DNA from 4 places in the Clostridium oceanicum genome. Region 4 is predicted to be linked to each of the others. Evidence: riboswitches for the same ligand, from Rfam matches in the RefSeq annotation. Region 4 holds a riboswitch; each other region holds the start of a gene.

Region 1 (8,188 bases), on a different contig from region 4:
TCTATTTCCATGTTACATTACCTTCTTTCCAAATTTCTTCATCAGATAAAGTATATATACTATCTATTAAAGCTACCTTAAAACTTCCAGGAAGTTTAGCAGTTTTATAAGCTTTTTCTCCTGCTATGTTCATAGATAATATAGCAGAAACGGTAGCTACAAATTTATCTTCAAACGCTCCACAAGTAGCAGAACATAAAGCTCCAAGCATACAACCGGCGCCTGTTACTTTAGTAAGTAATTCACTGCCATTTTCGATAATACAGTTTTTAGTACCATTAGAGATATAATCTTTTTCTCCAGTAGCTGCAACGGTGCAGTTAAAATCTTTAGCAAGTTTTTGGCAGGCTTCTAGAGCGTCCTCTCCATTATCTAAAGAGTCTACTCCACGAGTTTCTGAATTCATTCCGGCTAAGAATTTAATTTCTCCTATATTACCTTTTATTACGTCTATTCTTCCCACTTCTTTTATTCTGTTTATAACTTCTACTTTTCTTTTCATAGCAGGACAGCCAACGGGATCTAATACTACAGGAACGTTGTTATTTTTAGCAGATGTGCTAGCTAAAACAGCAGCAGTTTCTTGTTCTTTAGTTAGTGTACCTAAATTTATATATAAAGCAGAAGATAGTTTAACAAAATCATATACTTCATCATAAGCTTCACACATAGCAGGGGATGCACCAAAAGATAAAAGAATATTAGCACAGTCATTTATTGTTACATAATTAGTTATAGCATGAACTAAAGGGGTTTTTTCTTGAACTTCTTTTAACACATTAAATACTTGCTTGTCCATTTTTTACACCTCTTATATTAAATATTTTTATTAAACTTATATATATAATTGATATACATAGAATAGTTAGCAAAGTTGGTATTCCAAAAGAAATTTTATTGAAATAGTTAAATAAGCCTATTCCTATTAAAGCTGAAATTATTCCTATAGTATGAAATTTTGGAGATTTAACTTTTCTTAATAAATAATTTAAAAATACTACACTATAAACTGGAACGAATACGCTTCCTATAATTAAGAGAAAATTTTCATAGTTTTCCATAGGAAATATGAAAGCTACAATCGAAGCTAATATAGAATAAAGAATTATATATTTATTTTCAGTTTTAATTTCAAATATTTGTTTGGAAGAAATAACTGCAGAGTATATATCTATAAAGGTTGTAGTTACAGTTGAAAGAAGTATAACTAAACCACCTAGTATTCCAATGGAAGATATAAATTCAACAATATCTTTTCCAGTAAATATGGTTACAAAAAAACCAAACATAAACATTGCAGTACTGCCTATAAAGTAACCTAAAAAGCTAGAAAAAAGCACTCCTTTTTTACTAGTTCCATTCTTAGTAAAATCACCAATTACAGGTAACCAAGAAACAGGCATTGCAATTGAAAGTTCTAAAGCTGTAGTGAAATTTAAGTTTCCCCTAAGCTCTATAGATTTAGATAAATCTATTTTAGAAAACATAAATATACATAAAATTATTAATGAAATAACACAAATATCATTAACTTTTTTAGAATAATTAAAAAATGAGTAAGACCATATTATAACTATTACAGAAACAATCAGTAGGGATGTTTTGTAAGATATAGATAAAATAGGGCCAATAGCTCGTCCTCCTTGAATTATCATTATGGCAGACCAACCAAGAAGTTGCATTACATTTATAATAGAGACTATTTTTGCACCTAAAGAACCTAGGGAATTATGTATTGATTCCATAGCAGTACATTTATTAGAAAATGATATATATCCACCAAAAGACAATAATAATGTTCCTAATATGTGTCCAAGTATTATAGCTAAAAGTCCTTTAGAAATACCTAAAGGGGCTATAACAGAGCCTGTATATATTTCTGCTATAGAGATAGATGCTCCAATCCAAAGTAAAAACATAGATGGATTTTTTATTTTATTTGAGTTATTCAAAATCTACACCAGCTTCTTTATAAAGTTCAACTAAATGACCTACAGGGCCAACGCCTTTTCCTATTGAAAAAGAATTTTCTATAGCTTTTGTAATATAATCTTTTGATTTTTTAACAGCAGTTTCAATACTGTGATTTTTTGCTAAATATGAAGCTATAGATGAAGAAAGTGTACATCCTGTTCCATGAGTATTTTTTGTTTGGATTCTACTACCTTCTATTTTTATAAAATCTTTTCCAGTATATAAAATATCATTAGCATCATTACATCTGTGACCGCCTTTTATAAGAACATATTTTGGTCCCATCTTAGATATTTCTAAGGCAGCTTTTTTCATATCTTCTTCATCTTTTATTTTCATATCAGTTAATGTTTCTGCTTCTGGAATATTAGGGGTTACTACATCAGCTATAGAAATAAGTTCTTTTATTTTTTCTACAGCTTCAGGTTTTAATAAAAAGTAGCCACTTTTGGATATCATAACAGGGTCTACAACTATATTTTTAGCTTTGTATTCTTTAAGTAGGTTTGTTATAGTTTCAATTATTTCACTGTTTGAAACCATTCCTATTTTTACTGCATCTACATTTATATCATCAAAAATACATTTTATTTGAGCTTCTACAATTTTTTTATCAATGTCTTGTACATCAACCACTCCTAAAGTATTTTGAGCTGTTACTGCAGTTATTACACTCATACCAAATACGCCTAACGCGCTCATAGTTTTTAAATCCGCTTGTATACCTGCACCACCTGAGCTATCTGATCCAGCTATTGTTAAAACATTTTTCATATTAAGTACCTCCTAGTTTATGATTAAGTTTGAATTTTAGTTTATATCTTAAATTAAATCTTGTTATTTTTAATAAAAAAATGCCACTTGTAAGAAAAGCAGCATGGTTTTATTATATATAATATGTAGATATTATACTACTTCCCTTCGCCAGTATTATCTGGTATCAGGTTCAAAGGGTTAGAACTTATGCTCTTCTCAGCCAAATAGGCACCCCCGTAACAAAGGTATTTAATTTTACAATTATATTGTATACTTAAAAGATAACATTTTCAATATTTTAAGATTTATATGAAATATGAATTTAAACCACATTTGTACAAAAAAAGTTTAGTAGTGGTACTTTATTATATTTTATAAATGTATAAAATGAATTAAGAGGGTAATTAAATACCAGAGAGTATTGGAGGAGTATATATGAAAATAGGAGTAGTAATGGGAGGTATATCTTCAGAAAGAGAAATATCTTTAAATTCAGGTAAAGAGATAATGAAATATATAGATTCTGATAAATATGATGTAGTTCCTGTAGTTATAGATAAAAAAGAAGATATTGTAGAAAAATCAAAAGGTTTAGATTTTGCTTTTATAGCTCTTCATGGGAAATTTGGGGAAGATGGAGAAGTGCAATCAGTCCTTCAAACTTTAGACATACCTTATTCAGGATGTGGACCATTAACAAGTGGTATTTGTATGGATAAAGATGTTACAAAAAGAATGCTTAAAAGTGCAGATATTAATACAGCAGATTGGATTAATGTAACTAAAATAGATGAAATAGATTATGAAGCAGTAGAAAAAATGGGCTATCCAGTTTTTGTTAAACCTAATAGTGGAGGTTCTAGTGTAGCTACTAATTTAATAAAATCAAAAGAAGGTTTAAAAGAAGCTGTAGAGTTAGCATTAAAATATGATAAAGAAGTTATGATAGAACAATATATAAAAGGCGAAGAAATAACTTGTTGTATGTTAAATGAAAAGATGCTTCCAGTTATAGCTATAAAACCTAATGGAGAGTTCTTTGATTTAAAATGTAAATATGATGGAAGTTCAGAAGAAGTTATAGTAGATTTAGAGGAAAAACTTCATAAACAAGTAGAAAAAATGGCATTAGGTTGCTGGAAAGTATTAAAATGTGATGTTTATGTTAGAGTAGATATGATAGTTAAAGATTCTATTCCTTATGTACTAGAATTAAATACATTACCAGGAATGACTAAAAATAGTTTATTTCCTAAGAGTGCAAATGCAGTGAATATGTCTTTTTCAGATTTATTAGATGTTATGATACAAGATTCTTTAAAAGTAGAAAGATAATTTTTATGTAAAAATATATAGATATATAACTTTGAAAGGATTCTCTAAAAAATTAGAGAATCTTTTTTTATTGCACTAGTTTTTTATTTATGTGAAAATTAAAGAGAGGTGATTTAATGTTATTTGATATAAAACTGGACAAAAACTCCCCTGTTTATATACAAATAGGGAATTACATAAAATCTATGATATTAAATGGGATGATAAGAAAAGAAGAAAAATTACCTTCAACAAGAGAGCTATCTAATATGTTAAAGGTTAGTAGAAATACAATTATATATGCATATGAGTATCTTCAAGATGAAGGTCTTATATATACAAAAAGAGGAAAGGGGGCTTTTGTATGCGATGTAAGTATAAATTTGAAAAAAGATAACTGGAATATAAAATGGGATAGACTTATAAATGATTATGGTAAGTCTGCTGAAAAACTAGATATAATAAAGCATGAAGTTCCTTGGAAAAAAGGAATGATATCTTTTAAAAGTATATCTCCTGATGAAAATTTATTTGACGTAGAAGAATTTAAAAAATCTTTTTTAAATATAATGTCTTTGGAAAGAGAAAAAATATTAAATTATGGATATGCTATAGGCTATAAGTATTTAATAGAATATTTAATTGATTATATGAAAAATAAAGGTATAGATACTTCTAATAAAAAGATACTAATAACAAATGGATTTACAGAAGCTTTTGATATAATTTTAGATTGCTTAGTAAATAAGGGTGATAAAATTTTATGTGAAAATCCAACTCATAATACTGCTATAAAAATAATGAAGCTTCACGGTATTAATCCAATTGGCATTGATTTAGATAAAGATGGAGTTAATATTGATAGCCTTAAAAAAGTTTTAGAAGATAATCAAAACATAAAGCTTATGTATCTTATACCTTCTTACCATAATCCTACAGGTATTGTTATGTCTCCAAAGAAAAGAATAGAAGTATATAATATATTAAAATCACATAATATACCTATAATAGAGGATGGGTTTAATGAGGAATTAAGATATTCTGGAGATCATGTATCTCCAATAGCTGCACTTGCAGGTAAAAGTAATGGAATAGTTTATTTAGGTAGCTTTTCAAAGATACTTTTCCCAGGAATTAGGATTGGTTGGATATTAGGAGATAGTGACCTTATAAATTACTTAGAAAGTGTAAAAAGAAGTAAAAACATTCATACTTCATTTTTAGATCAGGCTATATTGTACCAATATTTAAAAGAAGGCAATTTTGAGAAATATATAAAAAAAGCTAGAAAAATATATAAAAATAAATATGAAATAGCACTTAAATATGCAAGAGAATATATTGAAGCTGAAGATATATTAGGAGAAGGTGGTCTTCATATATTCATAAAATTAAAAGATATAAAATCTAGGGATGTATTAGATAGGTGCTATAAAAAAGGAGTTGTATTTACTCCAGGAGATATATTTTATGTAGATAATAAAGGAGATAACTCCTTTAGACTTGGAATTTCAAGATTAAGTATAGAAGACATAAAAAAAGGAATAAAAATAATAGGAGAGAGTATAAAGGAAATTAAAAAATAATATTATTTGTAAAAAATTTGTTTGGAGGGAGCTTATATGAAAAAAGGATTAAGAAATACAATAATAGTTATAGGTGTTATATTGCTATTATTTTTACCTTTAATAGGTACTTATAATAAATTGGTATCTTTGGATCAAACAGTTACTCAAGCAGAATCAAATATTGATACAAATCTTCAAAGAAGATCTGACTTAATAGGAAATTTAGTAGAAACTGTTAAGGGATATGCAAAACAAGAAAAAGAAATTTATACAGATATTGCTAATGCTAGATCTAAACTTGCAGGAGCACAAAATATTTCACAAAAATCAGATGCTAATAATCAGTTGTCTTCTGCACTTTCAAGATTATTAGTTGTAGTAGAAAGATATCCAAATTTAAAATCTAATCAAAACTTTAGAGATTTATCTGTAGCTTTAGAGGGTACAGAAAATAGAATAGCAATAGCAAGACAGGATTATAATAAAGAGGTAAATAGTTATAATACATCTATAAAGAAATTTCCAAATTCTATAGTTGCTTCAATATTTAGATTTGAAACTAAAACTTATTTTAAAGCGGATGAAGCTGCTAAAAAAGTTCCAAAAGTAGATTTTTCAAAGTAGGTAGATCAATATGAAAAAATTTTTAAAAAGATTTTCTATCCTGTTTATTGTTTTTATATTTTCATCCTTTTTAAATTGCTTTACTGTTAGAGCAGAAAATAGTTTTCCAAAACCTACTAATTTAAAATATGTTAATGATTATGTAGGTGCAATTGATAGTGAAACAAAAGAATTTATAGTATCTGTAGGAAAGGAATTAGAAGAAAAAACTACAGCAGAAGTTACAGTGGTAGTTATAAATTCTTTAGAAGGACAAAATTTAGAATCTTATTCTAATAAGTTATTTAGAGAATGGGGAATAGGTAAAAAAGATAAAAATAATGGATTAATGATGCTTATTTCTATGAAAGATAAAAAATGGAGAATAGAAGTAGGCAAAGGACTTGAAGGTAGAATTACTGATATATATTCGGCTAGAGTTATGGATAGTGTATTAACTCCTTTATTTAAAAAAGGAAATTATAGTGAAGGTATAAAAAAATCATATTCTGTATTTGCAGATGAAGTAGCAAAAGAATATAATGTAACGTTAAATAAAAATGAGAAAGTTAACCTTCCAAATACAAATAATAAACAATCTAAAAGTTCACCAATACCACTATATATAGGATTAGGACTTTTTATGCTAGATCTTATATTTAATAGAGGTAGAGTTAGTAGATTTTTATTGAATATAATCTTTTTTAATAGTTTATTTGGTAGACATAGAAGAAATGATGATGATGACCACTTTGGAGGTGGTGGAGGATTCGGAGGCTTTGGCGGAGGATCTTCCGGAGGCGGTGGATTTGGAGGCTTCGGAGGAGGTTCTTCTGGCGGAGGCGGATCTTCAGGCGGCTGGTAAAAAAAATAAAAATTTAATTTATGAAAATATGAAAAGAGGCTAATTCTCAAAATAAATTTTTTAGTTATTTTGAGATAGCTTCTTTTATTTTTGATTTATTTTTTATTTTCAAGTGTTTAATATATCTTAATATGCTTAATATATTTTTTTAGAACTAAATATATTAAATTTTCGTACAAAATTTTATTACAAAAATTGATAATTAAAATAGACATAAAGTTTTAAAAGTTGTTAATTTATATATGAAAAATATATTTTATAGTAATAAAAAGGTTGTGTAAATATGTAAATAAATAAAATTTACTTAGAGGTATTATATAAAATATAACATAATTGGGATAATATTAATAAAGTTAAAAATTACAATAATGAATTTACATAAAAAGGAAATTAATTACATTAATAGAATTAGTTTAAAATACAAGGAACAAAAGAATTTTATTAATTTTGTTTGTGGTAAAAATGTCATAAGGAGGTTTGGGCATGAATCTTTTTAAAATTATATTATTAATATTAGCTTTTATAACTTTTTTAGCTTGGTGTGTTCTTACATTAATTAATTTATGGTATAAGAGTAAAATAGGCGGTAGAGTTGTTGTTAATATTAGAAGAGGATTAGAAAAAAAGATTATGATATTTATGGGAGTATCAATACTAATATGCTCTCTTATGAATAATAGTGCATATGAAATAATAGAAGTATTTGTTGCTATAGTAATATTTTATAATGGTGCTGAAAGATTTGAAATAATGGAAAATGGAATTTTTATAGAAGGTAATTTTAAAAAATGGGAAGATATACAATCTTGTGGTTGGCACGAAAGATTAAAAAGTACACTTATAATAAAGGGTAAAGAAGATATAGATTTTTTTAGAAGATTTAATACTATAAAGCTAAAATTAAAAAAAGATGAACAAGATAAAGTATTTTATGTTATAAATAAAAATATAGAAAACTTTTAAATTTATGATTTATTAGTTAAGCAAAATATTTTTTAATAGCATATAAATTTATGATTTATTAATGAAATTAACTTATAAATAGTTAGTATATATAAAATTCTCTCCCTAAAGCCTTTCCGTATGGAAGGGCTATTTTTTATAGTGA
Region 2 (8,188 bases), on a different contig from region 4:
ATAATCCCCCATCTGCAAGTTGTTCTCCATCCTGCCTTCCATCTGGGGTTGCTGAAACTTTAGCTCCTAAAGGAATATGAGCAGATACTGTATATGCTCCAGGAGTAAAAATCCCACCTCTAACATTTTTATATGTTTCAAGCTTCTTTGCATAATAACTTAAAATATCTGAACCTATATTATCTAATTCATCGTTATCATTTCCATATTTATCATACCTATTTATTAATCTTACTCTTAATTTTTCGTACTCTTCTCCTTGAAAATTGCTTTCTAATGCAGAAACTATTTCTTTTAATGTAACTCTTTTTTCTTCATACACTATCTTTTTAAGAGCATACAATGAATCACTTAAATTAGCTATTCCTATTCCTTGAACTCCTGAAAAATTATATTTTGCTCCTCCTTCTGTTATATCTTCCCCTTTTTCTATACAATTTTCTATTAAACAAGATAAAAAAGGTACTGGAGCATATTGTCTATGTCCTTTATCAACTATATTTGATCCTACAACTACTAGTTTTATATACTTATCTATATTTTCTTTTATCTTACTTATTATATCTTCAAATAAAACATTCTTTTCGTTTTTTAACTGCTTTAAGGATATTTCCATTATCTTTAGAAGATTAAACAATGCTATATCATGAAGTCCATAAGTTTTCCCTGGAATTGAAAGTTCAACACAACCTACTATTCCATAGTCTCTCGCATCTTCTAATGTAACAGATCTATTTAAGAAACCTGGAACAATTACTTCATCATTAAATATTTGAGGAACACCTGTACCAAAGCGTATTGTCTCCACCGTTTTATTTAAAAACCCTCTTTCTATAAGTTCATTAACTCTTACAGCTAAATTAGGCTGAGGAAGTAATATATCTTGATAAGTTTCTAAGCATAAATAAGATAACTCATTTACTGCTGAATGACCTCTTTCTGTAAGTCCCCCTAAAGCAATAGTATATCCTGTAGGAAAACCTGCAAAATACTTTGCACTTTCAGCACTTCTTATTAAAACAACATCATTAGTTTTTATCCAAAGACATTGTAATAATTCACTTATTTTCTCATTTGATTCTCCTCTATTAATATCATTTTTATAAAATTTATACATATATTGATCAAATCTACCTAATGATAATGAACTTGCATTAGATTCATACTGGGCTATAATACTTATATACCAAAGTAGTTGACAAGCTTCATAAAAAGTTTCTGGCTTTTTACTAGCAACTTTTTTAGATATTCTCCCTATTTCTAAAAGCTCTTTTTTTCTCTTTTCATTGTTTTCATCTCTTGCATAATCTAATGCTAAAGATTCGTATCTTAAGATATGTCTCTTGGCAGCTTTTAATACTATTAAGGCTGCTTTATAATAATCATTTTCTTTATTTTTTTCTAATCTATCATTAACTGTATTTATTATTTTATCTAGACCATTTTCTAATACTAGCTGAAAATTCATTATAATATGGCCTTGACCTTTATCTGTTTGATTTAACTTAAATATATCTTTTGAAACACATTCTCTTACTTCTCTACTAATTTTATTATTAATAAAATCTTTCATAGATCTATCTTTCCAATAAGAATAAAGGTTTTCTCTATATATTTTTTTATCTTTTTCTGATATAAAAAATTGATCTTGATCTCTATTTTCTATAGTATCTAACTCATTATATATCCAATAAGGGTCCATTTCTGGTGATACTATTCCACTTCTTGGTTTTATTGTTCTATTTCCTGCTATAATTTCTCCTGGTCTAATAGATATATTTACATTTTCTAAAATATTACTTGTGGCTTTTGCCCTTCTTATAATTGTAGCTTCATTTTCTGTTTTTTTATAACTTTCAGTATAAAGTAGGGCTCTTTCTAAGGATATTTCTCTTTTATTTTCGAATAATTGTTCTTTTAATTTTTTTACCCTTTTGGTTATCATTTATAATCCCCCACAATATTATTAATTATTATTTTTTATTACTTTTTATTGTTTAATCTTATTTTAAACTAATTTTAATAAAAATTCAATAAAAAACAATTAAACTTTCTTTAAATTTATGATATATTTATACTGTACTAAAATTTAAATTAATTCTTATTTTATATTTAAGTTTTAAATTTAATAATTAATTAGGTTTTTAGGTTTTTTATTTTATACAAAAGGCTAAATATTAAATTAAATCTTATTGTAGATAACCTTCCTATTAAAATAATTTAAAAATTATAAACCTTAAAAATATGTGTTTGTTTAAACTTTTATAGTCTTTAAGATATTTAACTATGAAAATAAGTTAAACTAATAATTATATATATAACTATAGAGGTGGTGATATTTTTGTTTGCACAAGAACGATTAGATACAATATTAAATATTTTAAACAAAGAAGGTAAAGTTGTAGTAAAAGACTTAAGTTCTAAATTTAAAGTAACAGAAGATTGTATTAGAAAAGATTTAAAGAATCTTGAAAATCAAAATCTTATAAAAAGAACATATGGTGGTGCTGTTCCTATCCGTGAATCAGCTCATAATGAAAAAATAGAAAATAGAATTAATATAAATGTTGAATCAAAAAAAATAATAGCCCAAAAAGCCTTTAATCTTATAAATGAAAATGAAACAATTTTTCTTGATATCTCTACAACTAACATACTTCTTGCTGATATGCTAGCAAAAAGCAATAAAAAAATTACCGTAATAACCAATATGATAGACATTGTAAAAACTTTCTCTATAAATAATAATATAAAGGTAGTATGTACTGGGGGAACTTTTAGCAATGAATTAGATGGATTTACTGGTTCAATGACTATTGAAAATATTTTAAAATATAGAGTAAATAAAGCTTTTATAGGAAGCTGTGGTGTTAATATTTTCGATAAAAGCATTACAACTTTTGATGTTGAAGATGGAAATACAAAAAAATCTATTATAAATATAGGTAACCATGTGTACTTAGTTATGGAAAATAAAAAATTCTACTTTGATGGTGTTTATAATTTTGCCAATCTCTTTAATATAAATACAATAATTACTGAAAATACTCCAGATGAAAGCATTCTTGAAGTATTAAAAGAAACTAATACTAAAATACTATAGTTAATATAATATTTAAAAAAATAATTATAAAAGGAGAAAATATGAAATTTAAAAAAATAGTATCTATAGACTATACAGGAATAGATGAATTTGTCCATGAAAAACTTAAATCATTATGTAATACCTTAGAAATTTATAATGATTTCCCAAAATCAGAAGCTGAAATTATTAAAAGAGCTAAGAATGCTGATGTATTGTTAGTATCATGGAATACTCCTATAACAGCAAATATAATAAAAAATCTTCCTACACTAAAATACATTGGAATGTGTTGTAGTTTATATGATGAAAAATCTTCAAATGTTGATATTATACAAGCAAAAAAACAAGGAATTATTGTAAAAGGCGTAAAACATTACGGAGATGATGGAGTAGTTGAATACTTTTATAGCGAACTTATAAGATTATTTAAAGGACTTGGTAATGTTCAGTTTAAAGAAGAACAAATAGAATTAAGCGGTATAAATCTTGGTATAATTGGATTAGGAACTTTAGGAAAAATGATAGCAGATGCTGGTAATTTTTTCTCTATGAATATATACTACCACAATAGAAATAAAAGAAATGATGTTGATTATAAATATCTTTCAATAGATGTCCTTTTAAAAACTTGTGATGTTATAACAACTCATTTACCACGTAATACTGTTGTTATTGGTGATAAAGAATTTTCAGAATTTGGAAATGGTAAAATACTTGTAAATACAGGTCTGTCACCCTCTTTTGAACTTAGAGCTTTTGACAAATGGATAAAATGTAAAGGTAACTTTGCATTATTTGATATAAGTTCAACAACAGAAGAATTTAGAACTAAATATAAAGATTATCCTAATGTAATAATAAGTAATACTGTTTCTGGTTTTACTAAAAATGCACGAGAAAGATTAGCTCATAAGGTTATTTACAATTTAGAAAATGTTATTAAGTCAATTTCAGATTAAACTTTTAATAAATGCCTTACTAAAACCAATTAAATATATATTTTCCTATAAAAATAGTTTACCATCATACATTAATGGTAAACTATTATTCTGTAACTATATTTAAAAATTATCTTAATCTAAATTTTATTTTTTCCATTATTATATCATCAGAAATATTAAACATATTATCTAAAAGATCACATCTAAAACTTCCAGTACCTTTAGCATTCTTTGAAAGTTCACCACATATACCCATAAGAGCTACAGCTAAAACTGTACCTTGTAATATATCTAATGAAGAAATATAAGTAGCTATAAGGGATGTAAGCATACAACCTGTCCCTGTTATCATTGAAAGCATTTCACAGCCATTTTTTATTAAATATGTATAAGTTCCATCTGTTATTATATCTACTACTCCTGTTACTGCAATAACAGCTCCTGTTTCTATAGAAAATTTCTTTATCATTTCTATATTCTCATCAAAATTTTCCTCTGTTACAATATCTTTTTCTCCAACATCAATTCCTTTTGAATCATTTTTTATCCCACATATTGCTTTTATTTCGGACATATTTCCTTTTATAACAGTTGGATGACACTTTAAAATATACTTTTTTGCATATTGAAGTCTAAGTGTACTGCATCCAACACCTACAAGATCAATTACTTGTGGAATATTGTTTTCATAAGCTATTTTCCCAGAAATAAGCATAGATTCCATTCTAGTATCTGTTATATTTCCAAGATTAACTCCAAGCCCACTAGATTTAGAAGTAATTTCTGAAACTTCTAAAGGATGCTGGGCCATAATCGGTTTCCCCCCAACTGAAAGAACTATATTTGCACAATCATTTATTGATATAGGATTAGTTATACAATGTATTAATGGTTTTTTAGATTTAACACTCTCTTTTATTTCCAATAATTTGCTTATTATTGTTTTTTGGTCTATCATAAATTTTTGCCCCCAAACTCTTTTGAATTTTTTGAAGCATACCTATTCTACTTAAAGAACCTAGAAAAATAAATGCAATTGTTCCCCCTATAAGGGTAGCCATAATAAATGAAGGAACGTAAAACATCCATGTAAGTCCAGTTCTTCCCATTAATATAGCCATAACAGGGTATGAAACTATAGATCCTATTATACCAGTTCCTATAACTTCACCTATAACAGCAAAAATTATCTTTCCTTTAGATGCTCTATACAAAACTCCAGATAAAAATGCTCCAAAAACCGCTCCTGTTAGTGCAAGTGGTGGAATTCCCATAAAAAACATTCTTATAACACCAATTAATGTAGCACAAAGCAATGAATACCAAGGTCCAAGGATAACTGAACATACAATGTTTATAAGATGCGCCATAGGACATAGCCCTTCTACTCTAAGTATTGGAGAAATTATAACTCCCATAGCCACAAGCATTGCTAACATAAGTTTTTTTAATAAATTTGAATTTTGCCTCATAAAAAAATACCTCCTTAATAATATTTAAAATTCTACAAATCACATAGGAAATAAATACCATTAATAAGATATAGTTTTAGTACAATAAAATAGCAATTTCCTATATGAAATATCATATCAGACGGTCGAAGCTCAAAAGCTTCCTCTCACCTTGAAACACAAGTTCCCTCGCTATTTAATTGTGTTTTGCCATAAAAACTCAAGGCGCTCCCCTTTAGTTTTTAATATATAAAGTTTTAAAGCATAAAAAATAGGATACACGGAATAATGCGTATCCTATATATACTCTAAAACTTTATAAGCTGCTAGTATAAATATATTATTTCCTTACGCCGGCATTATCCGAATCAAGTTATGGGTCGAAGCATAAACTTCCTCTCAGCCTTAAATAAAGCTCCCCTTTTAAAAAATTATACCATATAAAAAATTTTTATACAATATTTCCTTAAATGCTGAATTTCCTAATACTATATTAATTTATTTTCAACTTATAATATAACTTGCATGAGTTAATTTATCATACTATTAAAATTAATTTAAACTAAATATATTTAATTGGTTAGTTTTAAAAATTTAACAAATTCCTTTTAAATAATCTAAATATAAGGTTAAAATAGCATAATACTTTATACTACATCTGTTATATTTATATTCTTTGTAGTCTTTAAATCAATAAAGTCAGAACCTATTGTTAATAAAGGCCTATCTATATTGTCTATATCAATTTTTATTATTTTTGCAATTTTACCATTACTTAGCTTAACTTTTTCTCCTATATAACAATTAATAATTCCTTCAATAAATTTATTTACATACTTATAATCTAATTTGTTTACACTTTGATTTTTTATTATTTTAAGTGCTTCAAAAGAAGTCCTTGTTTTTTTATAAACTAAACTTGATGTCATGGTATCAAATTCATCTGCAATAGCAACTATTTTAGCAAAATCATGGATTTTTTCACCTTTAATTTTTAAAGGATATCCTGTTCCATCACATCTTTCATGATGCATAAGTATTCCCATCAAAATCGATTCATCTATATTATGTATATTTTTTGCTATTTCATATCCAACAACTGCATGAGTTTTAACTTCACTAAACTCATCATCTGTTAATATTCTTCTTTTATTTAAAACTTCCTTATCTATTTTTATTTTACCTATGTCATGGAGAAATCCAGTATAACTTAAATATAATAATTGTTCTTTAGAAAAGCCTAACCATTTTCCTAACATGTAGCTTAATATTCCTACATTTACACAATGTTTATATAAACATTCATCTTCTTTTCTATAATCCATAATACTTTTAAGAATAATACTATAATCTTTCATCTCTTCCAAAACATATTCTTGAATATTTTTAAATTCTAATATACTTATTTTTGAATTTGAATCAAGCTTTTCATATATGTTTTTAAGATTTTTATGAACTTGTAACAATATTTCTTTTTTTCTACTAAATTTTTCTTCAGATTTTTTTATAACAGATTGAATTTGCTCTTCTAATTCACTATCGTCATATACCTCTATTTTCATATCTAAGTCCATTTTTTTAATCTTTTCAATATAATTACTAGTTAAAATAACATTTTTCCCTAATAACTTTATTCCATTTTTCTCAATAGCTTTTGCTAAAATCATTCCTGGTATTAATCTACTAAGTTCTATCTTTTTTGTCTTATTTTCCATATTCCCTCCAAATATATTAAAAATAAACTTATTTTAGATTATACAATGATTTTATTGCAATTTCCACATGATTTTATCCATTTTTCTTAACTAATCCCATTTAGTACAAAACTTATATATTAATATTTTACAATTCAAAAATAAGTAATATACCATATACCTTTTATTTACACACTATATATTAATTTAAATTTATATATATATATTTAAATTAATTAAAGTGCTTCCTTCCTCTTTAATACTCCTACTATTTTCGTTCCATGAACTTCTTTTACTTTTGTATAGTTTATAATATCTAAATAATTTTCTTTAGTAATACCACCTCCAGGAAGTATTATTATTTTATCTTTACTTTTACTTGTTAATTTTCTTATTATTTCCTTTCCATCAAAAGCATTAGTTTTACAACCTTTTGTTAATATCCTATCTACCTTAAGTTCAATTAATTCTTCTATTGCTTCCTCTTTGTCTTTTATTTCATCAAATGCCATATGAAAAGTTACATCTAAAGGCTTAGCTAAATCAACAAGTTCTTTCATTACATTTTTATTAATTAATTTATTTTCATCTAGCACACCAAAAACTACACCATCTACCCCTAATCCTTTACACAATTCTATATCCTTTTTCATTATTTCAATTTCATATTTTGAATATACAAAGTCCCCGCCTCTTGGTCTTATTATTACCATTATAGGTATATCTAAATAACTTTTAGTCTGAATTATAGTACCATAACTTGGAGTTGTTCCTCCTTCTTTTAAATTGTCACATAACTCTATTCTGCTAGCACCTAATTCTTGTGCTTTTTTAGCTTCTTTAAAAGATCCTACACAAGCTTCCTTTATATACATATTTCACCTCTTAATTTAAAGTAAATTATAATAATACTAATTTTTTAATAAGTTTATATTTATTTTTTTATTCTATAACTACTAAATCTATCTCTTGAAGTAGAATTTAAGATAATCTCATATCTCCATATACAATAGACTT
Region 3 (6,619 bases), on a different contig from region 4:
TGAGCAAATATCAAGCCAAATGAAGGCTTTAATAATAAAAGGAGAACTAAATCAAGGGGATGTGCTTCCTTCTATAAGAAAATTAGCAAAGGAGTTGCACATAAGTGTAATAACCACTAAAAGAGCCTATGAAGAACTAGAAAAAGAAGGTTTTTTGGAAACTGTTAAGGGAAAGGGTAGTTTTGTAGCTCCTCAAAATAAAGAACTATTGAAGGAAAAAAAGATGAAACTAATAGAGGAAAAATTAATGCTGGTAGTAGATGAAAGCAAAATGTTTGATATATCCTATGAAGAACTATGTGAAACATTAAAGATTCTTTATTACGAAGATTAGTTTCAAAAAATTTGAGGAGGATTAGTTGATGGGAAAAATTTTAGAAATTAAAAATTTAACTAAAAGATATAAAGATTTTTCTTTAGATAATATAAATTTAAGTTTAGATAAGGGATATATAATGGGATTTATAGGTCAAAATGGAGCGGGGAAAAGCACTACCATAAAACTTATTATGAATCTTATAAAAAAAGATTCTGGAAGCATAAAAATCTTTGGATTAGATAACCATAAACATGAAAAAAAAATAAAAGAAAGAATAGGCTTTGTATATGATACTAATCATTATTATGAAGATTTAAGTATAAGGAATATGAAAAAAATAATTTCACCTTTTTATAAAAATTGGGATGATAAAGCTTTTCTAAAATATATGAAAGATTTTGATTTAGATCCTAAAAAAAAGATAAAAAAACTTTCTAAAGGTATGAAAACAAAATTTTCATTAGCCTTAGCTTTATCACATAAAGCAGAATTTATAATAATGGATGAGCCTACAGCAGGATTAGATCCTGTTTTTAGAAGGGAAATATTAGAGATATTACAAGATTTAATTCAAGATGAGAATAAGAGTGTGTTTTTTTCTACGCATATAACTACAGATTTAGAAAAAATAGCAGATTATATAACTTTTTTAGATAAAGGGAGTATTATTTTTTCTAAATCTAAAGATGAAATATTAGAAAATTATGGAGTAGTAAAAGGTGGAATTGAGTTATTAAAGAATCCTATGACAAAATCTATTATAGGAATAAATAAAAATTCTTATGGATTTGAGGGCCTAACTTCAGATGTGGAAAATATAAGATATAAACTAGGAGAAGAAGTTATTTTAGAAAAGGCTACTTTAGAAGATATAATGTTTTATACCTCTAAGGAGATGAAAAGAAAGTGTTAAGTTTAATAAAGAAAGACATGATTATTACTAAATATTATATGAAACCAATAGTAGGGTATTTTTTAGTATTATTAATATTCACAGTTTTTAAAGGGAATAAAACAGATTTTTCTAATATCTATTATATTAATTTAACAGCAAGTATTTTTATGCCCTTAACATATGATTTTTATTATGGAGAGAAAGTAAAGGATGATTATATATTCAATTCTTTACCAGTTACAAAAAAAGAAATTGTTATTTCAAAATATATATCTGTGATAATACATACAGCAATATATGGTATCATTACATATATTTTATTTTATACAACTAATTTATTTACTTATGCTAAATTTAGTAAGGGATTAAGCTTATATTTTATTTTGGATTTACTGATGATAATTTTATTTTTTTATTCTATTGAAATTCCTATATATATAAAGTTTAAAAATAGAATTATTAGATTTATAATTTTTTTCTCTTATTTTATGTTTATAGATGTTGTAAAAGCTAATTTAAAAACTTATTTGATATATAGATTTTCTTTAGAAAAGTCTGTATATTTCATATTATTTTTTGCAGTAATATCTATCTTTTTATTATCTATTTTAATATCTATTAAAATATATGAAAATAAAGATATAGATTAAGGAGGATAAAAATTCTATGTTTAATTTACTTAAAAAAGATTTTATAATATCTAAAATATATATTATAATTTGTTTAGGTATCGGTATGGCTATAACTGGAAGTGTTATTTTGTTAAATCCTAATAAATATAGAGTATATATTTATGTAGTAGGATATACCAGCATAATGTACATATTTTTTTGTAATTTTATAGATTTTAGATATAAAGGAAATTTTATTATAAGAAGTTTACCTATAAATAAAGATGAGGTAGTTATATCAAAATATATACAAGTTCTTATAGTTGTTTTGATTACATATATACTAAATATAATCCTATGTGTAGCTTTGAAATTTTTATTTAATGTGGAAAATATAAGTATACTAGGAGGATTGATTAATTTTAGATATATTGCAATTTGTTTTTCTATATGTATGATTTTAATGGCGGTATATTATCCTATATGTTTTAAACTTAATACAAATAAATGTAGAGCTATTACTCAAATTTCATATATTATAATAGGTATTTCTCCTAATATATATATAGATAGGAGAGTTATTATAGAAAATTTTTTCAATAATAATTGGCTTCTATTTTTTATAATTAGTATTGTTTTTTTTATTGTATCTATAAAAATATCTATAAATTTATACAGAATTAAAGATTGTTATTAACATAGCTAATATTAGATTATAAGTAATTTTTCATTAAAGAGGGAATAATATTTTAAAAGCTATAAAAAGTTAATATATAAATTAAGGAGGACTCAAAATGATTATAGGATCAGGAAAAATTCATTTACATGCTAATTGGGTTCACTCTCTAAAAGAGAAAAGAATGATAGTTAAAAGTATTATAGCAAAAGTGAAAAATAAATTTAATGTTTCAGTAGCAGAAGTTGAAGATCAGGATTTACATCAGTCCATTGTTATAGGTGTAGTTTGTGTTAGTAATACTACTAAACAAGCTGATTCTATTATACAAAATGTAATGAATTATATAGAAGGAAACACAGAAGCATTAGTCTTAAATGTTGAAACTGAAATAATATAATTATTTATATAGATTCTAAATAATAGATTATAGTATAAAGGATAAAATATGAAAAAATTATGTATAAACCTTTACAGATGAATAAAAAAGGTCTATACTTTAGTTAGAAAATTAAATAGTTTAGGCATAGGAATATTTATATGAATATGCCTTAGTGCAGGGGTGCTAGTTAAAAGCTGAGAGGAAAAATTTCCGACCCTTTGAACCTGATGTAATTAAAATTGCCGTAGGGAGCATACGACCATGATATTAAATGTCATATATGATGATTGTTAAGAGCTTACCTTTTAGGTAAGCTCTATTTTATTTATATAAAAGGGGCATGGTATGTTAATTGACTATGAAAATGACAAATTTAAAGAAGAATGTGGGATATTTGGAATATGGAAAAACAAATATAGTAACTTAAGAGATATTTTTTATCCAGCATTAATGTCACTTCAACATAGAGGTGAAGATGGAGCAGGGGTATCGGTTATTACTGAAAAGGGAATAGAAACTGAAAAAAATTTAGGAGAAGTTTCAAATTTATTTAATAAAGAATTTATAGGGTCAACTGAATATACTTCAGGAATCGGACATGTTAGATATTCTACATATGGAGATAATTCTTTAAAAAATCTTCAACCTATGGATGGAAAAAATGATGGGCTTGATATAGCAATAGCCCACAATGGTAATTTAATAAATGTAAATTGCATAAAAGATAAATTAAAAACTAAAGGTATTAAATTTAATACAACCTCTGATTCTGAAATAATATTGAAGTTTTTAATATATGAAATAAAAAAAGGAAAAACTTTAATAGAGGCAGTATTAAAAATTTTAAATATGTTAAAAGGTGCTTTTTCAGTAGTAGTTTTAACTAAAGAAAAACTTATAGGTTTTAGAGACATTAAGGGAATAAGACCTCTTTGTATTGGGAAAATAGGAGAAGATTATGTTTTAACTTCAGAAAGTTGTGTTTTAGATTCTTTAGATGGACAAGTTCTTAGAGATGTTAATCCAGGAGAAATAGTATGTATAGATAATAGTGGAATAAATTCTATAAATAAATTTAAATATAAAACCCCACATACTTGTGCATTAGAATATATATATTTTTCAAAAGAAGATAGTATTATAGACAAAAATAGTGTTTATGATTTTAGAATAAATAGTGGAAAGCTTTTGTATAAAGAATGTCCAGCTAATGGTGACATAGTAATTGGAATGCCAAGTTCAGGACTTCTTGCAGCTATAGGATTTTCAAAAGCTTCTAAAATTCCTTATGAAATAGGAATTATAAAAAATCCTTATGCAGGAAGAAATTTTATTAAATCTAATAAAGAGAAAAGAAATAAAAATATAAATTTTAAGCTTAGTGTAATAAAAGAGTGTGTTAAAAATAAAAGAGTAATTATTGTTGATGATTCTATTGTAAGAGGTACTAGTAGCAAAAGAATAGTAGAAAAATTAAGAGTAGCAGGAGCTTTAGAAGTACACTTTAGAGTAGCATCTCCTATAGTTAAATCTAATTGTAATTTAGGAATAGATATAAAAACTTCAAAAGAATTATTATCATTTAACAAAAGCTTGGAAAAAATGAAAGAGTTTATTGGAGCAGATAGTTTAGGATTTTTAAGTTTAAAAGCTATGAGTAAATGCTTGAGATTAAATATTCCAATGTGTACAGGGTGTTTTAATGGATATTATGGTGATAAATAATTTTTTAAAATAAAAAGGTTACCTATATTGGTGATTTATAAAAGAAAGGGTGTAATAAAATGAATTATACAACTCAAATGGATGCTGCAAGAAAAGGCATAATTACTAAAGAAATTGAAACAGTAGCTAAAAAGGAAAATATGGACGTAAATGAACTTATGAAATTAGTTTCACAAGGAAAAGTTGCAATACCTGCAAATAAGAATCATAAATCTTTAGATGCAGAAGGAGTTGGACAAGGTCTTAAAACTAAAATAAATGTTAACTTAGGTATATCAAAGGACTGTAATGATATAGATATGGAACTTAAGAAAGTAAAAAAAGCAGTAGAAATGAAAGCAGAAGCTATAATGGATTTAAGCTGTTTTGGAAAAACACAAGAATTTAGAAAAAAAGTTGTTGATATATCAAAAGCAATGATAGGAACAGTACCAGTTTATGATGCAGTAGGTTTTTATGATAAAGAGTTAAAAGATATAACTTCTGATGAGTTTTTAAAAGTAGTTGAAAAGCATGCAAAAGATGGTGTAGATTTTATGACTATCCATGCAGGTATAAATAAAGAGACAGCAGATACATTTAAAAGAAATAGAAGAACTACAAATATTGTTTCAAGAGGAGGAGCTTTATTATTTGCTTGGATGCAATTAAATAATAAAGAAAATCCATTTTATGAAAGATTTGATGATCTTTTAGATATATGCGAAAAATATGATGTAACTATAAGTCTTGGAGATGCTTGTCGCCCTGGATGTATAAAAGATTCTACAGATGCAAGCCAGATAAAAGAGTTAATAACTTTAGGAGAACTTACAAAAAGAGCTTGGGAGAGAAATGTACAAATAATAATAGAAGGACCAGGACATATGACATTAGATGAGATAGAGACTAATATGAAATTAGAAAAAAAATTATGTCATGGAGCTCCTTTTTATGTACTAGGACCAACAGTTACAGATGTAGCACCAGGATATGATCATATAACTTCAGCAATAGGAGGAGCAATAGCTGCAACTTATGGAGCAGACTTTTTATGTTATGTAACACCAGCTGAGCATTTAAGACTTCCTAATTTAGATGATATGAAAGAAGGAATAATAGCAACAAAGATAGCAGCTCATGCAGCAGATTTAGCTAAAGGAATAAAAGGAGCAAGAAAATGGGATAACAATATGGCAGTAGCTAGACAAAAATTAGATTGGGAAAAGATGTTTGAGTTATCTATAGACCCAGAAAAAGCTCGTAAATATAGAGCAGAATCAAATTCGCCAAGTGAAGAACAGTGTACAATGTGTGGTAAAATGTGTGCCATAAGAAACATGAATAGAGTTATAGGTGGAAAAGATCTAAATGTATTAAGAGATGATGACTAAAGTATATTTAAATAGTTAATATCTATAAATATAGATAAAATATATCTTAAAAAGTAGTAATAGACTGTGAAATATAATTTATAGTCTATTACTGTTTTTATAATAAAATAAACTTATGTTAGAATTTTAATTAGTAATATAATAGATGAAATTCAAAAATATATTTTAATAAAAATGACATATTTATCTAAATGTGCCTTATTTAAGGGGGACTTAAAATGGCAAATGTAAATGTTAGTTTACAAGTATTACCATCAGTAAAAGAAGAAAATTTATATGAGGTTGTAGATAGAGTAATAGAGTATATAAAATCTTCTGGTGTTAAATATGAGGTAGGACCTATGGAGACTACTATGGAAGGAGAGTTAGATCAGTTATTAGAGATTGTTAAAGAAGCTCAGAATATATGTGTAAAAGCTGGTGCTCCTAGGGTAGTTTCAATGGTGAAAATAGATTATAAGCCAGAAGGTGTTACTATGGAAGAAAAAATTTATAAATATAAGAAATAAAATTTTTATATCTATTTTTATTAGTATTTATTTTAAAAAGAATAATCTGTGGGTGTGCTACTTTATAATAATGATTGTATTATTATAAAGCTTTCACAGATTATTCTAAAATAACTTAATTATGAACTT
Region 4 (8,188 bases):
ACAACGATAACTGCTTTAAACAGCGAAGATATAAAAAGTATTGTGCTTTGGCAAATGGGCTCTTTTGCTATGAAAGGATGGTCTTATGTTAAAGTCGGTATACCATTTTTCATTATAGGAATAATGGGTGTTATGTTTTATTTAAAAGAGATGGATATATTATCTTTTGGAGAAGATCAAGCTAAATCAGTTGGAGTAGATACATATAAAGTTAAAAAGAATTTACTGATTTTTTCTTCTGTTTTAACAGGAAGTGCTGTAGCTTTAAGTGGAGTAATAGGATTTATAGATTTAATAATTCCTCATATTATAAGAAAAATATTTGGAGCAAAACATAGTTATGTTATTCCCATGAGTGTAATATGGGGAGGATGTTTTATGGTTATTACAGATTTAATAGCAAGAACTATAGTAGTACCTTCAGAACTTCCAGTAGGGGCAATAACAGCATTAATTGGAGCACCGTTTTTTGCATACATATATTTTAAAAAATCTAAGTAGGTGATTTAATGTTAGAACTTAGAAATATTAATTGTGGATATGATAATATAGACGTTATAAAAAATATATCATTTAAAGTTAAAAGAGGAAATATGATTTCTATAGTTGGTCCTAATGGATGCGGTAAAAGTACACTTTTAAAAGCTATAGCTAAACTTATGAAATATAAGGGAGATATACTTTTAGACTCTAATAATATAAATAAATTAAGTAGGAAAGATATATCTAAAAAAATTGCACTTATGACTCAAACTAACGATGTTTATTTTTCTTATACCGTTTATGAAACAATATCTTTAGGAAGATATGCTTATTTAAAAGGTCCACTGTCCTCATTAAGAAAAGAAGATAAAGATATTATAAATAAAGCTATAGAGACTGTTGAATTAACTGACTTAAAAGATAAAGCTATAAATGAGCTATCAGGAGGACAACTTCAAAGAGTTTTTTTAGCAAGAGCTTTTACACAAGATCCGGAAGTTATTTTACTTGATGAACCAACAAATCATTTAGATTTAAAACATCAAATAGACATTTTAAATAATTTATGTGATTGGGCTAAAAATAATAATAAAATTGTAATATGTGTATTACATGACCTTAATTTAGCCAATATATTTAGTAATAAAGTTATAATGCTAAAGAGAGGACAAATTATAGGAGACGGCAGTCCTAAAAGTGTATTTATGGAAGACAAATTAAAGCATGTATATGATATAAATATAAGAAAATTTATGATAGAAGCATTGGAAAAATGGAAATAACAAATAAAAACTTTGTTCTTGACATAAAATAAATAAAAGTATTATATAAACTATAACTTTGTAAAAATATATTAATAATAGTATAATTATAAATGTTTACAATACCATAAACAATTTAAAAGTTTACTAGGATTTATTTAGTAATTTATAGATTTAAGTGAGGTTATGTATATGGAAAAAATATTATTAAAAAATGGACAAGAAGTTATAGTAAGAGAACCTAAAAAAGAAGAAGCACAAAAAATGATAGATTTTTATAATGTAGTAGGTGGAGAAACAGAATTTCTTTCATTTGGTAAAAATGAATTTAGTATGTCTTTAAAGGAATATGAAAGTTTTATAGAATCTACTAAAGCAGAGGATAACTCAGAAATATTAATAGCTAAAGTAGATAATGAAATAATTAGTATAGGAACTATTACTTCTACTCAAAAAGCAAAAGGAAAACATGTAGGGACTTTAGGAATAGTTATATCAGAAAAATATTGCAATATGGGGTTAGGAACAAAAATTATAAAAAAACTTATAAGCTTAGCAAAAGAAAATGGAATTACTAAAAAAATTAATCTTGATACAAATGAAACTAATCATAGAGGAATACATTTATATAAAAAACTTGGTTTTAAAGAAGAAGGAAGATTAAAAAACGAGAATTATATGAATGGAGTTTATAGTGATATAATCGTAATGGGACTAATGATTTAAAAGTCTTGATGTTTTTGATTTAATATTTTATACTTATATTAAAATAGAATAATAGCTAGGGGTGCCGTTAAGGCTGAGACAACACCCTTATTACCTGATTTGGATAATCCCAACGGAGGAAAGCTTAACGTATAGAAATTTATATACTTTTATTAACAATATATAATAATCATATATTTTAAACTATATTCCTTATTGGAGTATAGTTTTTTTATTTTGCAAAATTTTATCATTAGGTATAGAAAAATAAATTAAATTCACTAGTTATTTATTTGAATGTATCTAAGAAAAGTGGGAGGAAAAATTATGGAGTTTTCAGAGTATTTATTTAAAGAAGCTAAACCAATATGGGACGAGTATTTGAATCATCCTTTTATAAAAGAATTAGGAGAAGGAACATTACCTAAAGAGAAGTTTAAAAGTTATCTTATACAGGATTATTTGTACCTTAAAGAGTATTCAAAAGTATTTTGTATAGGAGTTGTTAAGGCTACTACTATGGATGAAATGAAGTTTTTTTATAATTCTATAAAAGGAGCAATGGAAGACGAAACTGAATCTCATATAATGTACTTAAAAGGTTTTGGAGTAAACCTAAGTAAAGCAGAATTTATGGAGAAAGAACTTGTTACATTAAATTATACAAACTATATGCAAGCTGTAGGTTTGAAAGGAGACTTAATAGAGACTGCCATAGCAACTCTTCCCTGTACATGGAGTTATAGTTATGTAGGAAAATATGTTGCTGAAAAGTATAAAGACAAGCTAGAAGATAATTTTTATAAAGGATGGGTAGATACATATAATTCAGAAGGCTATGATAAGTTCACAGAAGAGTGGATAGATTATACAAACAAGATATGTAAAGACATAAGTGAAGAAAAAAAGAAGAAATTATTAGATATATTTTTAAAGTGTAGTATTTATGAAAAACAATTTTGGGACATGGCATATAAGGAGGTTAAATAATGGATATAAAAAACATACTTATAATGGTAGTAAGCATAGTGTTTTTAGGCATTTACTTAGCTAAGTTAAGAAAAACTAAAATTACAACTAAGTCTATGGTAGTAGTAGCAATGTTTAGTGCATTGTCTTATATATTATATATGATTCAATTTATAAAATATCCTCAAGGAGGAGGCATAAGTTTATTTTCCATGCTTCCTGCAATGATTCTTTCTATAGTATATGGTACATCAGAAGGACTTACTTGTGGATTAATATTCGGACTTTGTAAACTATTAAATGGAGCAGTAATAATTCATCCAGCTCAGTTTTTATTAGATTATATATTATCTACTATGGCCTTAGGGTTAGCAGGAGTATTTGGAAATGACAAAAAATCTAAAATGATATTAGGATGTTTACTTGCAGTAGTTGTTAGTGTATCTATAAATATAGTATCTGGAGCTGTATATTTTGGTCAGTATGCACCAGAGGGAATGAACGTATGGGTTTATTCTTTTATCTATAATGCAACTAGTGCAGGAGTTGAAGGATTACTTACAACTGTAGTTGTAGTACTACTTCCTATAAAAAAACTTAAAACAGTAGTTAATTTAAATTAAAAAGATTATGTAATATTAAAACAGATAAAAGGGAGTCTTAGATAAGACTCCTTTTTTAGATTATATAAATTTACATTTTTATTTACTTAGACAAAAAATATTAGAGTATACCAAATTTAATATAAAAGTATTAGTGTCTTCATATTATTTCAAGTAAAATAAAATACTTACAAAAATACGAATTATATTACTTACTTTTATTAAAACATTCGACTTTTTTCTTCAAGTTATGTTATAATTATTCTAAATCTTAAGGCATTAAGTAAACTTATTTAAACTTGGAGGAATGAAAATGAAAGATAAAAGAAATGAGCTTTTGTACAGTTTAGATGGAAGACCGCCACTTAAATCAGCAATACCATTAGGGTTACAACATGTTTTAGCAATGTTTGTTGGTAATGTAACTCCTATAATAATAATATCTAATGTTCTTAAATTACCAGTAGAGCAGAAAGCATTTCTAATTCAATGTGCAATGTTCGTTGCAGGGATTGTATCTTTAATACAATGTTATCCAATAGGACCTGTAGGATCAAAACTTCCAATTATAATGGGAACAAGTTTTGGATTTTTACCAGTATGTATAGCTATATCAGGGAAATATGGACTTTCTGGAGTTCTTGGAGCAGCTTTAGTTGGTGCAGTTTTTCAAGTAATATTAGGATTCTTTTTAAAGCATATCAGAAAATATTTTCCACCTTTAATAACAGGAATAGTTTTATTTTCAATAGCACTATCTTTAGTTTCCACAGGAGTTAAGTATTTTGCAGGTGGAGTAGGTGCACCAGATTTTGGATCAATTGAAAACTTAATGTTAGGTTCTATAGTGTTAGTAATAGTTTTAGGATTGAAACAATTTACTAAAGGGATAACTAGTATGTCATCAATTCTTATAGCACTAATAATTGGATATATAATAGCAGTATTTATGGGGAAAGTTGATTTTAGTTCTGTTGCAAATACAAATTGGGTTTCTATACCAATACCTTTTAAATTTGGAGTAGAATTTCATTTAGATGCTATAGTATCAATGGGTATAATATTTGTTATTTCTACTATTGAAACAGTAGGTAATACATGTGGTATAGTTTCTGGAGGTCTTGGGAAAACAGCTACAGATGAACAAGTATCAGGAGCAGTTGTAGCTGATGGAGTAGGAACTGTTTTTGCTGCTATTTTTAATGTGCTTCCAAATACAGCTTATAGTCAAAACGTAGGAATTATAACTATGACTAAAGTAATAAATAGATTTTCTGTAGCTACAGGAGCGGTTTTTTTAGTTTTATGTGGACTATTTCCTAAAATAGGTGCAGTAATAGCCTTAATGCCAGCTAGTGTTTTAGGGGGAGCAGCCCTTGTTATGTTTAGTATGATGTTAGTTAGTGGAATAAATCAAATAACTGAAGAACCTTTAGTTGGAAGAAATGCTGTAATATTTGCTGTATCTTTAGGAATAGGTGTTGGATTTAGTTTAGTACCGGATGCATATAAGAATTTACCACATATGATGCAAATGCTATTTGAAGGGGGAGTAGCTGTATCTACAATAATAGCTATCTTTTTAAATCTTATATTACCTAAGGATATAGAAATAAATAAATCAAAATCGAATACTGTAAGTAATATGTCTAAATAAATATCACAATGGAGGTATAAAATGTTTACTATATCAAAGTTAGTTAAACCTAAAACTTTAGAAGAAGCATATGATACTTTAGTTTCTAAAAAAAATAATACAATTTTAGGTGGTTGCGCATTTTTAAGGTTAGGTTCTAAAAGAATACAAACAGCCATTGACCTTGAATATTTAAATTTAAATTACATAAAAGAAGATAAGGAATTTATAGAAATAGGAGCATATTCTACACTTAGAGATTTGGAAACAAATGTTTCTACAAAAGGTGCTTTTAACGGAGTTTTAAAAAAAGCTTTAAAAGATATAATAGGTATTCAATTTAGAAATGTAGCTAATATAGGTGCTACTGTATTTTCTAAATATGGATTTTCTGATGTAAATACCTCCTTACTTTGTTTAGATACAGAAGTGGAGCTTTTTAAAGCTGGAAGAATGAGTTTAGAGGAATTTTTAAAAAGGCCTTATGAAAAAGATATATTAACTAAAGTTTTTATAAAAAATAATAAAAGAGTTGGAGTATATAAAAGTCATAGAAATTCTAAAAGTGATTTTCCAGTTTTAAATGTAGCTGTATCAAAATTAGAAAATGATTGGAAAATTGTAGTTGGAGCAAGACCTAGAGGAGCTAAAATAGCTTTAAAAGCTTCTGAAGCTTTATCAAAAGAGGAAAATTTGAATGCATATAATATAGAAAAAATAGTAGAAATTGCATCAAATGAATTGGATTTTGGAAGTAATATGAGAGCTTCTTTAGAATATAGAAAAGCTTTATGTAAAGTTCTTTTAAAAAGAGCTATTATGGAGGTAGTAGAATGCAGATAGAACTTATTGTAAATAATAAAAAACATAATTTAAAAGTAGATTGTGATGAACTTTTAATAGATACTTTAAGAAAAGCAGGATATTTAAGTGTTAAAAGAGGATGTGACACTACTTGCTGTGGGCTATGTACTGTATGGGTAGATGAAAAACCTACACTGTCTTGTTCTACACTTTCAGTAAGAGCTGACGGAAAGAAAATAACTACAATGGAAGGAATACAAACTGAAGCTAAAAAGTTTGCAAAAATACTTACAGAAGAAGGAGCAGAACAATGTGGCTTTTGTAGCCCTGGGTTTGTAATGACTGTTGTAGCTATGAAAAAAGAATTAAATAATCCTACAGATGATGAAATTAAAGAATATTTAGCAGGAAATCTTTGTAGATGTACAGGATACTTAGGTCAATTAAGAGCAGTTAAAAAATATTTGGAGGTACAACAGTAATGAAGCATATAGGAAAAAGTTATCCTAAGATAGATGGTATGTTTATTGCTACAGGTAAACCAGGATATACAAATGATATTGCTATGAAAGAGTGTCTTGTTATAAAAATACTGAGAAGTCCTCATGCTTATGCAAAAATAAAGTCTATAGATACTAAAATAGCAGAAAATATTGAAGGAGTAGAATGCATCTTTACATACAAAGATGTTCCTAATGAAAGATTTACTTTAGCAGGACAATCTTACCCTGAGCCGTCTCCTTATGATAGACTAATATTAGATCAAGTTGTAAGATATGTAGGAGATGAGGTTGCTATAGTAGCTGCAGTAGACGAAAAAACTGCACTTAAAGCTATGAAACTTATAAAAGTTGAATATGAAATTTATGAACCTGTATTAGATTTTGAAAAAGCTACAGAAAGTAAATCTATAGTCCATAAAGAAGATAACTTACATTGTAATATAGATTTAGGAATGGATATAGAAAAAAATATAATTTGTTCTCATAATGAAGAGTTTGGAAATGTGGAAGAAGAAATAAAAAAATGTGATGTAGTTGTTGAAGAAACTTATTATACACAAGCACAAGCTCATGCTATGATGGAAACATATAGAGCTTTTAGTTATATAGATCATACTGGAAGATTAGTTGTTGTTACTTCAACTCAAATACCTTTTCATGTAAGAAGACATTTATCTAGAGCATTAAATATACCTTCTAGTAAAATAAGAGTTATAAAACCTAGAATTGGTGGTGGATTTGGAGGAAAACAGACTGCAGCAGTAGAAATATTTACAGGACTTGTAACTTTAAAAACTGGAAAACCATCAAAAATCATATATGATAGAAAAGAAACTTTTACTACAACTACAAGTAGACATGCTATGAGATTAAAAGTAAGAGTAGGTGCAGATAAAGGTGGAACTATAAAGGTTGTTGATATAGATGTATTGTCAGATACAGGGGCATATGGAGAACATGCACCAACTACATTTTGGGTAGTAGGTCAAAAGACATTACCACTTTATAATAAAACTACTGCTGTTAGATTTAAAGGGAATGTAGTTTATACAAATAAAATGCCAGCAGGAGCACTTAGAGGATATGGGGCTACTCAAGGTACTTTTGCTCTAGAGTGTGCTATAAACGAACTTGCATTAAAACTAAATATAGATCCTACTTTATTAAGACTTAATAACTTAATGAGAGAAGGAGAAAAATCTATAGCTTATGGAGGAAAAAGTTTTAGTAGTACTACTCTTCATAAGTGTATTGAAAAAGGTAAAAAGATGATAGGATGGAGTGAAAAATATCCATCAAAAGAAATTAGTGAAAACAAAGTTAGAGCTGTAGGAATGGCTGTAACAATGCAAGGATCAGGAATTGCCAATATAGATTCAGCATCAGCTAGAATAAGACTTAATGATGATGGGACTTATACTTTGTATATAGGATCTACTGATATGGGAACTGGAAGTGATACAATACTTTTACAAATGGCAGCAGAAATTTTAGAAACTTCAATGGAAAACATAACAGTTGTAGCTGCAGATACCGATACTTCACCCTATGATCCAGGATCATATGCTTCAAGTACTACCTATGTAACAGGAATGGCAGTTGTTAAAGCAGCAGAAGAATTAAAGAAAAAAATAATTAAATCTGCTAGTGAATTTTTAAAAGTTTCTAAAGATGAAATTGAATTTAGTAAAAATATAATAGTTAATATGAAAGATGAAAGTAAAT

The links. Region 4 has a riboswitch for thiamine pyrophosphate ahead of tenA (thiaminase II). Riboswitches for the same ligand answer to the same signal wherever they lie in the genome.
Region 1: it holds a riboswitch for thiamine pyrophosphate, as region 4 does, so the genes downstream of both, thiD (bifunctional hydroxymethylpyrimidine kinase/phosphomethylpyrimidine kinase) here and tenA (thiaminase II) in region 4, are expected to answer to the same signal.
Region 2: it holds a riboswitch for thiamine pyrophosphate, as region 4 does, so the genes downstream of both, thiW (energy coupling factor transporter S component ThiW) here and tenA (thiaminase II) in region 4, are expected to answer to the same signal.
Region 3: it holds a riboswitch for thiamine pyrophosphate, as region 4 does, so the genes downstream of both, purF (amidophosphoribosyltransferase) here and tenA (thiaminase II) in region 4, are expected to answer to the same signal.

What each region holds. Positions count from the first base shown of each region.
Region 1 is NZ_BAAACG010000008.1:712,745-720,932, reverse strand. It holds gene thiE (thiamine phosphate synthase) at 1-11, opposite strand, end outside; gene thiM (hydroxyethylthiazole kinase) at 2-799, opposite strand; gene cytX (putative hydroxymethylpyrimidine transporter CytX) at 780-1,952, opposite strand; gene thiD (bifunctional hydroxymethylpyrimidine kinase/phosphomethylpyrimidine kinase) at 1,945-2,748, opposite strand; TPP riboswitch at 2,873-2,976, opposite strand; gene ABDZ71_RS09375 (D-alanine--D-alanine ligase) at 3,166-4,065, shown strand; gene pdxR (MocR-like pyridoxine biosynthesis transcription factor PdxR) at 4,182-5,630, shown strand; gene ABDZ71_RS09365 (LemA family protein) at 5,667-6,236, shown strand; gene ABDZ71_RS09360 (TPM domain-containing protein) at 6,247-7,080, shown strand; gene ABDZ71_RS09355 (DUF5673 domain-containing protein) at 7,564-8,043, shown strand.
Region 2 is NZ_BAAACG010000010.1:581,354-589,541, forward strand. It holds gene ABDZ71_RS13085 (formate C-acetyltransferase) at 1-1,945, opposite strand, end outside; gene ABDZ71_RS13090 (DeoR/GlpR family DNA-binding transcription regulator) at 2,333-3,103, shown strand; gene ABDZ71_RS13095 (NAD(P)-dependent oxidoreductase) at 3,145-4,044, shown strand; gene thiM (hydroxyethylthiazole kinase) at 4,154-4,951, opposite strand; gene thiW (energy coupling factor transporter S component ThiW) at 4,929-5,498, opposite strand; TPP riboswitch at 5,806-5,909, opposite strand; gene ABDZ71_RS13110 (HD-GYP domain-containing protein) at 6,125-7,192, opposite strand; gene ABDZ71_RS13115 (copper homeostasis protein CutC) at 7,408-8,046, opposite strand.
Region 3 is NZ_BAAACG010000019.1:335,739-342,357, reverse strand. It holds gene ABDZ71_RS18035 (GntR family transcriptional regulator) at 1-334, shown strand, start outside; gene ABDZ71_RS18030 (ABC transporter ATP-binding protein) at 363-1,232, shown strand; gene ABDZ71_RS18025 (ABC-2 transporter permease) at 1,226-1,864, shown strand; gene ABDZ71_RS18020 (ABC-2 transporter permease) at 1,881-2,522, shown strand; gene ABDZ71_RS18015 (DUF503 domain-containing protein) at 2,620-2,901, shown strand; TPP riboswitch at 3,050-3,151, shown strand; gene purF (amidophosphoribosyltransferase) at 3,229-4,608, shown strand; gene thiC (phosphomethylpyrimidine synthase ThiC) at 4,668-5,981, shown strand; gene ABDZ71_RS18000 (MTH1187 family thiamine-binding protein) at 6,200-6,490, shown strand.
Region 4 is NZ_BAAACG010000013.1:225,919-234,106, forward strand. It holds gene ABDZ71_RS15010 (FecCD family ABC transporter permease) at 1-501, shown strand, start outside; gene ABDZ71_RS15015 (ABC transporter ATP-binding protein) at 510-1,265, shown strand; gene ABDZ71_RS15020 (GNAT family N-acetyltransferase) at 1,437-1,970, shown strand; TPP riboswitch at 2,018-2,108, shown strand; gene tenA (thiaminase II) at 2,277-2,939, shown strand; gene thiT (energy-coupled thiamine transporter ThiT) at 2,939-3,541, shown strand; gene ABDZ71_RS15035 (uracil-xanthine permease family protein) at 3,834-5,177, shown strand; gene ABDZ71_RS15040 (FAD binding domain-containing protein) at 5,199-5,999, shown strand; gene ABDZ71_RS15045 ((2Fe-2S)-binding protein) at 5,990-6,442, shown strand; gene ABDZ71_RS15050 (xanthine dehydrogenase family protein molybdopterin-binding subunit) at 6,442-8,188, shown strand, end outside.